Gluconacetobacter diazotrophicus PA1 5: one gene and its partner. The protein of the gene in region 2 interacts with the protein of the main gene of each other region in a pairwise test. Links are inferred from orthologs where the notes say so. Each region holds a gene or a part of one and is shown on either strand. Other genes may lie near its edges.

Region 1 (3,612 bases), 590 kb from region 2 along the record:
CGACCAGCGACACGTGGAATGACCGTGCGTCCGGCGAACGGCGCGAGCGCACGGAATGGCATCGGGTCGTCATCTTCAACGAACGCCTGGCGGACGTGGCCGAGCGGTTCCTGCGCAAGGGCCGCAAGGTCTATCTGGAAGGCACGCTGCAGACCCGCAAATGGACCGACCAGTCCGGCCAGGAACGCTACACGACCGAGGTCGTGATAGACCGCTTCCGTGGCGAACTGGTGCTGCTGGACAGCAACCGGGGCGGCGAATCCGGTGACGATGCCGGCGGCGGCGGATATGGCGGCGGGTATTCCGCGCCGTCCGCGCCCCGGCAGATCGGCGGTGGCCGCGGCGGCAGCGCCGGGGGTCCCGGCGGGAGCGGCGCGGGCGGCGGCAATCCCGGCGGCGGCTGGGACGCACCGCATGGCGGCAGCGACCTGGACGACGAAATCCCGTTCTAGGCGGGACGCGCCCCCGCCGGGGGCGAATCCGGCCGGGCGGCGCGTTTTTTCCCCGGCCGGACTCTGTGCTATCGTGCGGCGTGACGCCGCCGGCCCCCAGACCGGTTCCCGCCACCCCCGCCTCGCCCACGAGGCGCGCAGGGTGGCACTGACATGACGGATATGCCTTGACCGAAATTCCCGATCCGCCGGAACCGCCGGCACCCTCCGACATGATTCCGGTGACGATCGAGGAGGAGATGCGGTCCTCCTACCTCGCCTATGCGATGTCGGTCATCGTCAGCCGCGCCCTGCCGGACGTGCGGGACGGGCTGAAGCCGGTGCATCGGCGTATCCTCTATTCAATGCGCGAAAGCGGATTCACCCACGACAAGCCCTATCGCAAATCGGCCCGCGCGGTCGGTGACGTGATGGGTAAATACCATCCGCACGGCGATTCATCGATCTACGACGCCATGGTGCGCATGGCGCAGTTCTGGTCGATGCGGGTCAAGTTGATCGACGGCCAGGGCAATTTCGGTTCGGTCGACGGCGATTCCCCCGCCGCCATGCGCTATACCGAAGCGCGGCTGGCCAAGGCCGCTTCCTTCCTGCTGGACGATATCGACCGCGACACCGTCGATTTCCAGCCGAACTATGACGAGAGCGAGCAGGAACCGAAGATCCTGCCCGCCGCCTTCCCCAACCTGCTGATCAACGGCGCCTCGGGCATCGCGGTCGGCATGGCGACCAACATCCCGACCCATAATCCGGCCGAGATCATCGACGCCACCCTGGCGCTGATCGCCAATCCGGACCTGACGCTGGACGACCTGATCCGCATCGTTCCCGGCCCGGATTTCCCGACCGGCGGCATCATCCTGGGCCATGCCGGCATCCGCAGCGCGTTCGAGACCGGGCGCGGCTCGATCCTGATCCGCGCCCGTGCCGAGATCGAGGAACTGCGCCGCGACCGCAGCGCCATCGTGATCACCGAGATCCCGTACCAGGTGAACAAGGCGACCCTGCAGGAGCGCATCGCCGAACTGGTGCGCGCCAAGCAGATCGAGGGCATTTCCGACATTCGCGACGAAAGCGACCGGTCGGGCATGCGCATCGTCATCGAAATCAAGCGTGACGCGACGCCCGAGGTGGTGCTGAACCAGCTTTACCGCTTCACACAGCTCCAGACCTCGTTCGGCGTCAACATGCTGGCGCTGGATAACGGCCAGCCCCGCCTGATGGGGCTAAAGGACGTGCTGGAGGCCTTCATCACGTTCCGCGAGGATGTGATCCTGCGCCGGGCGCGCTTCGACCTGAACAAGGCCCGCGATCGCGGTCACCTGCTGGTGGGCCTGGTGATCGCGGTGGCCAATATCGACGCCGTCATCGCCCTGATCCGTGCCGCCCCCGACGCCGCCCATGCGCGCGAGGCGCTGATGGCAACGGCCTGGGACGCGGCGGATGTCGAGCCGCTGTTGGCGCTGATCCAGGACGAGGGCAACGTCGTGACCGACGGCAAGGTCTACCTGACCGAAGCCCAGGCGCGCGGCATCCTGGAACTGCGCCTGCAGCGCCTGACCGGGCTGGAGCGGGAGAAGATCCAGCAGGAACTGTCCGAGGTCGCGGCCCGGATCAACGAATTGCTGACCATCATCGCCAGCCGCCCGCGCCGCATGGAAGTGATGTGCGAGGAACTGGCGGCGATCCGCGCCGAACTGGCGACGCCGCGCATGACCGAGATCGCGCAATATGCCGGCGACCAGACCGACGAAAGCCTGATCGAGCCCGGCCAGATGGTCGTGACCATCACGCGTGAGGGCTTCATCAAGCGGACGCCGCTGGACGTCTTCCGCGCGCAGAATCGCGGCGGACGAGGCCGGACCGCCGCCGGACGCCGGGGCGACGACATCGTCGTCCGCTCGTTCAACGCCCATACCCACCAGTGGGTGCTGTTCTTCTCGTCGGGCGGCAAGGCCTATCGCGAGAAGGTCTGGCGCCTGCCCGAAGCCAGCCCGACCGCCAAGGGCCGGGCGCTGGTCAATTTGCTGCCCGACCTGGGCGGCGATTCGATCACGGCCGTGCTGCCGCTGCCGCAGGACGAGACCCTGTGGGAAAACCTGCACCTGGTCTTCGCCACCGCGACGGGCAACGTGCGCCGCAACCGCCTGAGCGATTTCCGCAACATCCGCTCGTCCGGCCTGATCGCGATGAAGCTGGATGACGGCGACCGGCTGATCGGCGTGGCCACCTGCCGCGAGGGACAGGATGTGTTCCTGGCCACGCGGGCGGCGCGCTGCATCCGTTTCCAGATCACCGACGACACGCTGCGCGTCTTTGCCGGGCGCGACAGTTCGGGCGTGCGCGGCATCCGCCTGGCTGAGGGGGACGAGGTCAACAGCCTGTGCGTGCTGAACCATGTCGAGGCGACGGTCGAGGAACGCGCGTCCTTCCTGCGCATGGCCAATGCCCGCCGCCGCGCGGAAAACGCCGCGCTGCAGGCCGGCGAGGAGGCCGAGGAGGTCGCCGCCGAACCGTCGGACGACGAAGCACTGCCCGCCGATTCGGTCATCGATCCCGAGCGGTTCGCCGAGATGGAACAGGCCGAGGAAATCCTGCTGACCGTCAGCAACGCGGGCTTCGGCCGCCGTTCGTCGGCCTATGATTACCGCGTCAGCGGGCGCGGCGGACAGGGCATTGCCAACATGACCTTCAACGGCGGCAAGCGCGGCAGCGAGGTCGTGGCCACGCTGCCGGTCATCAACGGTACCGACGTGATGCTGGTCACCGATGCCGGACGCCTGATCCGCGTGCCGGTGGACCAGATTCGCGTCATGTCCCGCCAGGCCAGCGGCGTCACGCTGTTCCGCCTGGACACCACCGAGCGCGTCACCAGCGTCTTCCCCGTGATGGATGACGGCGATGACGATGCCGAGGACGGCGGTCCCGACGCCCCGGCGGCGGAGGACGAGAATGCCTGATGCCACGCCGCGCACGGGGTTTTACCCCGGCACGTTCGATCCGATGACCAACGGTCACCTGGACATCGTCGAACGTGCGGCGCGACTGGTGGACCGGCTGGTGGTGGGGGTGGCGGAAAATACCGGCAAGCAGCCCCTGATGCCGCTGGACGAACGCGTCGCCTGCGTGCAGGCCGAAACCCGGGCGGTGGCGCAGCGGA
Region 2 (7,799 bases):
CGGCGCGGCCGGAACGGCGGGTCTTCCGCCGTGACGGCGAAACCCTGCGCAGTCGCGCGGCCCTGGCCGATCACCTGTCCGCCGTCTGGCTGACCCCGCAGATGGACCGCCTGTTCCAGGACGGCCTGCCGGGCCGGCGGCGCTTCCTGGACCGTCTGGTCCTGGCGCTGGAACCCGGCCACGCGCGCGAACTGGCGGCGCATGACCAGGCCATGGGCCAGCGCAATCGCCTGCTGGCGGCGGGACGCGCCGATCCGGGCTGGCTGTCGGCGCTGGAGGATTCGATGGCGCGCCATGCCGTCGCGGCCTCGGCCGCGCGGCTGGCGCTGGTGACGCAGTTGAACGGCGAGGCGGCGCATACGGTGCCGGACGGCTTTCCCCCGGCGCGGCTCGATATCCTGTGCCCCATCGTCCAGCAATTGCGCGACCGGCCGGCACTGGCGGTGGAGGATTGGCTGCGCGGACGGCTTGCGGCCGGCCGGGCGTGCGATAGCGCGCGCGGCGGTGCAGGGATCGGGGCCCATCGGGCCGACATGGCGCTGTCGGACCAGGCCAGCGGCCGCCCGGCGGCACAGGCCAGCACCGGCCAGCAGAAGGCCCTGCTGCTGGGGGTGGTGCTGGCCCACGCGGCGCTGATGACGCGCAGCCGGGGCGAGGCACCGATGATCCTGCTCGACGAACCGCTGGTGCATCTGGACGAGGCGCGGCGGGCGGCCCTGTTTCGCAGCGTGGGCGCGTTCGACGCCACGGTCCTGATGACCGGAACCGATGCCGATCAGTTCGCCCCGCTGCGCGGCCGGGCGGGATTCGTCTCCCCCCGCAATGGCGCGCTGGACGGGAAGCCTGTATGATCGCGTCTTTCGACCACGATCCCAATCTGGAGCATCTGCCCGGTATGTCCGATCAATCCAATCCCGTTCAGAAAACCGATGCGGATATGCCAGACGCGGATATGCCCAATTCGGACGCGACCGGGACCCTGCCCGACGATTCGGACTACGACGCGGCGTCCATTTCGGTCCTGAAAGGGCTGGATGCGGTGCGCAAGCGCCCCGGCATGTATATCGGCGATACCGATGACGGTTCGGGCCTGCACCACATGGCGTTCGAGATCATCGACAACGCGGTGGACGAAGCCCAGGCCGGATTCGCCACAAGCTGCATCGTGACCCTGAACGGTGACGGCAGCGTCACGGTGCGCGACAACGGGCGCGGCATTCCCACCGACATGCATGCCGAGGAAGGCGTCAGCGCGGCCGAGGTCGTGCTGACCAAGCTGCATGCCGGCGGCAAGTTCAACCAGAATTCCTACAAGGTGTCGGGCGGCCTGCACGGCGTGGGCGCCGCGGTGGTCAACGCCCTGTCGGAATGGATGGAAGTCCGGATCTGGCGCAACGGGCAGGAGCATATGATCCGCTTCCGCCACGGCGAGCGCGACGCCCCCCTGACCGTGGTGGGGCCGAGCGACGAGCCGCGCGGCACGCAGGTGACGTTCAAGCCCAGCATCGGGACCTTCACCAGGGTGGAGTTCGAATTCGCGATCCTGGAACGCCGGATGCGGGAACTGGCGTTCCTGAATTCCGGCCTGCAGATCGTGCTGCGCGACGAGCGCCACACCCCGACGCGCGAGGAGAATTTTCACTTCCAGGGCGGGCTGGCGGCCTTCGTCGAATGGCTGGATCGCGGCAAGTCGTCGATCGTCGATCCGCCGATCACCGGCAGCCTGCAGAACGAGGACAACGGCATCAAGGTCGAATTCGCCCTGACCTGGAACGACAGCTTCCACGAGACGATGCTGTGCTTCACCAACAACATCCCGCAGCGGGACGGCGGGTCGCACCTGGCGGGCTTCCGCCAGGCGCTGACGCGCGTGGTGGGCAAATATGCCGAAAGCAACGCCAGCAAGAAGGACAGCCAGTCCCTGGTGGGCGAGGACATGCGCGAGGGCATGACCGCCGTGCTGTCGGTCAAGGTGCCCGACCCGAAATTCTCGTCCCAGACCAAGGACAAGCTCGTCTCGTCCGAGGTGCAGCCGGTGGTCCATGCGGCGGCGTCCGACATGATCGCCCATTGGTTCGAGACCCACCCCAAGGAAGCGCGCGCGATCGTCGCGAAGGTGATGGACGCCGCGGCGGCGCGCGAGGCCGCGCGGCGCGCGCGCGAACTGACCCGGCGCAAGGGCGTGCTGGACGTGTCCTCGCTGCCCGGCAAGCTGGCGGATTGCCAGGAACGCGACCCGGCGCGCTCGGAACTGTTCATCGTCGAGGGGGATTCGGCGGGTGGCACGGCCAAGCAGGGACGCGACCGGCGCTTCCAGGCCATCCTGCCGCTGAAGGGCAAGATCCTGAATGTCGAGCGCGCGCGCTTCGACCGCATGCTGGGCTCGGCCGAGGTCGGGACGCTGATCACGGCGCTGGGCACCGGCATCGGGCGCGGCGACGTCGACCAGGGCGGGTTTTCGATCGACAAGCTGCGCTATCACCGCGTCGTCATCATGACGGACGCCGACGTGGACGGATCGCATATCCGCACGCTGCTGCTGACGTTCTTCTTCCGCCAGATGCCCGAGCTGATCGAGCGCGGGCACCTGTATATCGCGCAGCCGCCGCTCTATCGCGCCAAGCGCGGCAATGACGAACGCTACCTGAAGGACGATGCGGCGCTGGAGCAGTATCTGCTGGACAAGGCGCTGGCCAATGCGTCCCTGCGCTATGGCGACGGGCGGGTGGTCGCGGGGGCGGACCTTGCGGCCGACATGGCGTTCCTGCGGGACGTGACCCGCGCGCTGCAGCGCCTGACGCTGCGCGCGCCGCTCTGGATCCTGGAACAGGCGGCCATCGCCGGCGCGCTGAATGCCGACACGGCGACGGTCCAGACCCGGGTGGCCGCCCTGCAGGCCCAACTGGACGAGGTCTCGCTGCCCAACGAGCGGGGATGGAAGGTCGTGGCCAGCGCCGACGGGCTGGAAATGGCCCGCAGCGTGCGTGGCGTGGGCGAGGTCTATCGCCTGGACCCCGCGACCCTGCGCAGTGCCGAGGTCCGGTGGCTGGTCGAACGCGCCGACCGGCTGGCCACGGATTTCGCCGGCAAGGTCGAACTGACGCTGGACAGCACGACCCGGGCGGCCGACGGCCCGGCATCGCTGTACGAGCGTATCCTGGCCCAGGGACGGCGCGGACTGTCGATCAATCGCTTCAAGGGCCTGGGCGAGATGAACGATGCCCAGTTGTGGGAAACCACGCTGGACCCTGCCATGCGCACGCTGTTGCAGGTCAAGGTGGGCGACGTGGAAAACGCCGCCCAGGTTTTCTCGACCCTGATGGGCGATGTCGTGGAACCGCGCCGCGACTTCATCGTCGGCAACGCGCTGAAGGTCGCCAACCTCGACGTGTAGGCGATCCCGGCGGCGCCATGACACCCCCGATATCTGAGCAGAGGAGGGCACCGATGCCCCTGTCGATGCGCAGGCTTGCTGATCTGTCCCGGAAACTTGTCGTTGGCTTGGCCGCTGGGAGCTTGGCCGTCGGGGTGGCGCCTCGGGCCATGGCGACCGAAACGCCGCCGCAGATCGACCATACCTATGGCGTCTATGCCGACGGTCTGCGGGCGCTGACCATCACCGCGCGCTATGCCATCACGCCGGACGGGTATGCCATCCGTTCGACCATGCGCAGCGCCGGCATCCTGGGCTGGGTGGTCCGCATGAACCTGACGTCACAGGCGACGGGGCATTTCGTCCCTGACGGCGTGAATCCGGTCAGCTTCGACAGTGCGGGCTATTCGCGGGGCGCGGACCGGCATGTGGTGCTGGATTACAATGACGGACGCGCGCATATCGCGCTCGAGACCCCGCCCGAGCCCAGCCGCGAGCCCATACCGGCCGAATCGCTGGCCCCGGCGAAGGATACGCTCAGCGCCCTGATCCAGATGCAGCGGGCGGTCCGGGCGCACCATAGCTGCGACGGCTCCGCCATCGTCTTCGACGGCGCCCGCCTGCTGCGGGTACAGGCCTGGACGGTGGGCCAGCAGGATATGCCCGACGATTCCCGCCAGCCCTATCACGGGTCGGCGCTGCGCTGCGACTTCACCGACGTGCAGATCGCCGGTTTCCGCCAGTCCGACGGCCCCGGATCGGCGGCCCGCAAGACGATCCAGGGCAAGGTCTGGTTTCAGGATGTGCCCGGCGACGGGCTGACGATCGTGCGCGTCCTGTTCGACCATCCGAAGTTCGGACGGCTGGCCATCGTCATGCAGGGATAAGCTGGCCGGCGATGTGGGGGATTTCGGTCATCGAATCGGCGCCGATCGTGGCGCCGGCTTCCATGTCCGGACGGCCGTAGCCCCACCGGGCGAAGACCGAGCGCACGTGGGCGCCCTTGGCCGCGAAGATGTCGTTGTGATGGTCGCCCACCATGATCGCGCGGTCGGCATGGCCATGGGCCAGCCCGATCGTGCCCAGCAGGTGGGCGGGGTCCGGCTTGCGGACCGGGAAGGAATCGCCGCCGCCGATGGCGTCGAACCATTCCGTCAGTCCCAGTTCACTGACGATGCGCCGCGCCGCCGCCACCGGCTTGTTGGTGCAGATGGCCAGGGTCCAGCCCGCGTCCCGCAGCGTCTTCAGGGCATATTCGGTGCCGGGGAACGGTCGCGACTGTTCGGTCGCGCGCGGCGTGTAGTCCGCCATGTAGCGGTCCACGGCCTGCTGCACGTCGATTCCCGCCGCAGGCGTGCCGGCGTGGGCCAGAAGGCGGCGCACCAGGGCCGCCACGCCGTCCCCCACCATGCCGCGAACCAGGTCGGGCGAAATCCCGGGCAGGCCATACCCGGTCAGCAGCCGGTCGGCGCTGGCCGCCAGGTCCGGCAGGCTGTCCAGCAGGGTGCCGTCCATGTCGAACACGGCGATGCGGGGCGTGGGGGTGGCGGGCATGACGTCTCCTGCAAGATGGCGGTCGGCGGGATGGGCGATGCGATCGATCGCAGTATTTCGTAAACCTAAGTGATGCTCATGCATTGCGCCAAGGTTTGACAGGTCCGATGCCCGCCCGCTACCCGCATGCCATGAATGCCACCGTCCCGTCCGCGGCGCCCGCTGACCTGCCCGCCCATCGTCCCGCCACCGCCGTCATCCTGGCGGCCGGGATGGGGACGCGCATGAAGTCCGATCGTCCGAAGGTGATGCACCCGCTGGCCGGGCAGCCGATGCTGCGCTACCTGCTGGACAATGCCGCCTCGGTCTTCGACCGGATCGTCGTCGTGGTCGGGCCGGGCATGGAGCAGGTCGCCGCCCTGGCCGCGCCGCACGCCGTCGTGGTGCAGCAGGACAGGCTGGGCACCGCCCACGCGGCGGCCCAGGCCGCGGACCTGTTCGGGACCGGCGATGTCGCGGTCCTGTATGGCGACAACCCGCTGATCACGGCGGACAGCATGCGCCGCATGCTGGCGTGCCGGGCGGGCGAGGGGAACAGCGAGGGGGCGGGCCTGGCCCTGATGGCCATGCGGCCGCGCGATCCCGGACGCTATGGCCGCGTGGTGACGCAGGACGGGCTGGTCCGGCGCATCGTCGAATGGGCTGACGCGTCGGACGAGGAGCGGGCGATCACCCTGTGCAATGCCGGCGTGCTGTGCGCGGGGGCGGAGGATTTCCGCCGCTGGCTGGGTGCCGTGCGCAACGATAACGCCCAGGGCGAGTATTATCTGGGCGACGTGGTGGCCATGGCGGTGGCCGAAGGACGGCAGGTCCGTGCCGTCGAAGCACCCGAGGACGAGTTGCGCGGCATCAATTCCCGTGCCGAACTGGCCGAGGCCGAAGCCTGCGTGCAGCGCCGGCTGCGCGCCGCGGCGCTGGATGGCGGGGCGACGCTGGTGGCGCCCGAAACGGTGTTCCTGGCCGCCGACACGGTGCTGGAACCCGACGTTCTGGTCCAGCCCCATGTCGTCTTCGGGCCGGGCGTGACGGTGCGGCGGGGGGCGGAAATCCGCGCCTTCAGTCATCTGGAAGGCTGCGTGGTCGGGCCGGGGGCGCTGATCGGCCCCTATGCGCGGCTGCGGCCGGGCAGCGATGTCGGGGCCGCCGCCCATGTCGGCAATTTCGTCGAACTGAAGGCCACGACCCTGGGGGCGGGGGCGAAGGCCAATCACCTGTCCTATCTGGGCGATGCGACGATCGGCCCGGCGACGAATATCGGCGCGGGCACGATCACGTGCAATTATGACGGGGTGTTCAAGCACCGGACGGACATCGGCGCGGGATGCTTCGTGGGATCGAACGCGATTCTGGTCGCCCCCGTCAGCATCGGCGACGGCGCGCTGGTTGCCGCCGGCAGCGTCATCACCCAGGACGTGCTGCCCGACGCCATGGCGCTGGGCCGGGCCCGGCAGACGAACAAGGACGGACGCGGGGCCAGCTTGCAGGCGGCGCTGCGCAGGAAGAAGGAACAGGGCTGATGTGCGGCATTGTCGGCGTCGTCGGGTGCAAGTGTGCGACCCCGGTCATCTTCGACGCCCTGCGGCGGCTGGAATATCGCGGCTATGATTCCGCCGGGATCGCGACCCTGGTCGACGGCCGGATCGAACGACGCCGCGCGGCGGGCAAGCTGGACAACCTGGCGGCGCTGCTGGAGCGCGAGCCGCTGGCCGGCGTGACCGGAATCGGCCACACCCGCTGGGCGACCCACGGCGCGCCGACCGAGAACAATGCCCACCCCCACGGCACCGAACGCGTCTCGGTGGTCCATAACGGCATCATCGAGAATTTCGAGGAATTGCGGCGCGAGCTGGAGCAGGCCGGTCACGTCTTCACGACCGAGACCGACAGCGAAACCGTCGCCCAGTTGGTCGATTTCCACCTGGCGCGGGGCCTGTCGCCGCGCGACGCGGCCTTCGCGGCGCTGCGCCGGCTGGAGGGCGCCTATGCGCTGGCGATGCTGTTCGCGGGTCATGACGGGCTGGTCATTGGCGCGCGGCACGGCGCGCCGCTGGTCGTGGGCTATGGCGAGCAGGAGATGTTCCTGGGATCGGACAGCCTGGCCCTGGCCCCGCTGACGCGGCGCATCGCCTACCTGGATGACGGGGACTGGGTGGTCGTGACGCGGGACGGCGCCGAATTCTTCGATGCCTCCGGCGAACGGGTGGAACGCGCCGTGCGCACCACCGCGCTGATCGCGGGTTCGGTCGGCAAGGACGGCTATCGCCACTACATGGAAAAGGAACTGCACGAACATCCGGTGGTGATCGGCCAGACCCTGCAGCGGCTGATCGACCCCGCCACGCGGCGGGTCGTGCTGCCCGACCTGCCGTTCGACCTGGCCAGCGTGCCGCGCGCCGTGGTCACGGCATGCGGGTCGGCCTTCTATGCCGGCATGATCGGCCGTTACTGGCTGGAAGGCATTGCCCGCCTGCCGGTCGATATCGATGTGGCCAGCGAGATGCGCTATCGCGATCCGCCGCTGACGCCGGGCGGGCTGGGCCTGCTGATCTCGCAATCCGGCGAGACGGCGGACACGCTGGCCGCCTTGCGCGGCATGCGTGCCCGCCAGCAGCACATCGTGTCGGTCCTGAATGTCGAGCAGAGCACGATAGCCCGCGAAAGCGACGTCGTGCTGGGTACGGTCGCCGGCCCCGAGATCTCGGTGGCCAGCACCAAGGCGTTCACCGCGCAATTGTCGGTCCTGGCCTGCCTGGCCATCGCGGCGGGCCGCCTGCGGGGCACGGTGTCGGCCGAGCGCGAGCAGGAGATGGTGGCGGCCCTGCTGGACCTGCCCAGCCGGGCGAGCGAGGTGTTCGACCAGGCCCCGGCGATC

The links. The genes of interacting proteins can lie anywhere in the genome.
Region 1: the proteins of gyrB (region 2) and gyrA interact in binary tests that used the Escherichia coli proteins (3 or more experiments, as listed by UniProt). The link is inferred for Gluconacetobacter diazotrophicus PA1 5 from one-to-one orthologs.

The regions. Positions count from the first base shown.
Region 1 is NC_010125.1:2,387,587-2,391,198, forward strand. What follows is about bases 277-3,612. They hold gyrA (DNA gyrase subunit A), read left to right. Parts: upstream 277-619; coding sequence 620-3,412; downstream 3,413-3,612. Other genes in these bases: ssb (single-stranded DNA-binding protein), read left to right, coding at 277-452; coaD (pantetheine-phosphate adenylyltransferase), read left to right, coding at 3,405-3,612. Also shown: more of ssb, read left to right, coding at 1-276. UniProt on the Escherichia coli protein: A type II topoisomerase that negatively supercoils closed circular double-stranded (ds) DNA in an ATP-dependent manner to maintain chromosomes in an underwound state.
Region 2 is NC_010125.1:1,801,210-1,809,008, forward strand. The notes cover bases 603-3,665. They hold gyrB (DNA topoisomerase (ATP-hydrolyzing) subunit B), read left to right. Parts: upstream 603-937; coding sequence 938-3,394; downstream 3,395-3,665. Other genes in these bases: recF (DNA replication/repair protein RecF), read left to right, coding at 603-851; GDI_RS08435 (DUF3108 domain-containing protein), read left to right, coding at 3,544-3,665. In the rest of the region: more of recF, read left to right, coding at 1-602; more of GDI_RS08435, read left to right, coding at 3,666-4,260; GDI_RS08440 (HAD-IA family hydrolase), read right to left, coding at 4,247-4,927; bifunctional UDP-N-acetylglucosamine diphosphorylase/glucosamine-1-phosphate N-acetyltransferase GlmU, read left to right, coding at 5,059-6,444; glmS (glutamine--fructose-6-phosphate transaminase (isomerizing)), read left to right, coding at 6,444-7,799. UniProt on the Escherichia coli protein: DNA gyrase negatively supercoils closed circular double-stranded DNA in an ATP-dependent manner to maintain chromosomes in an underwound state.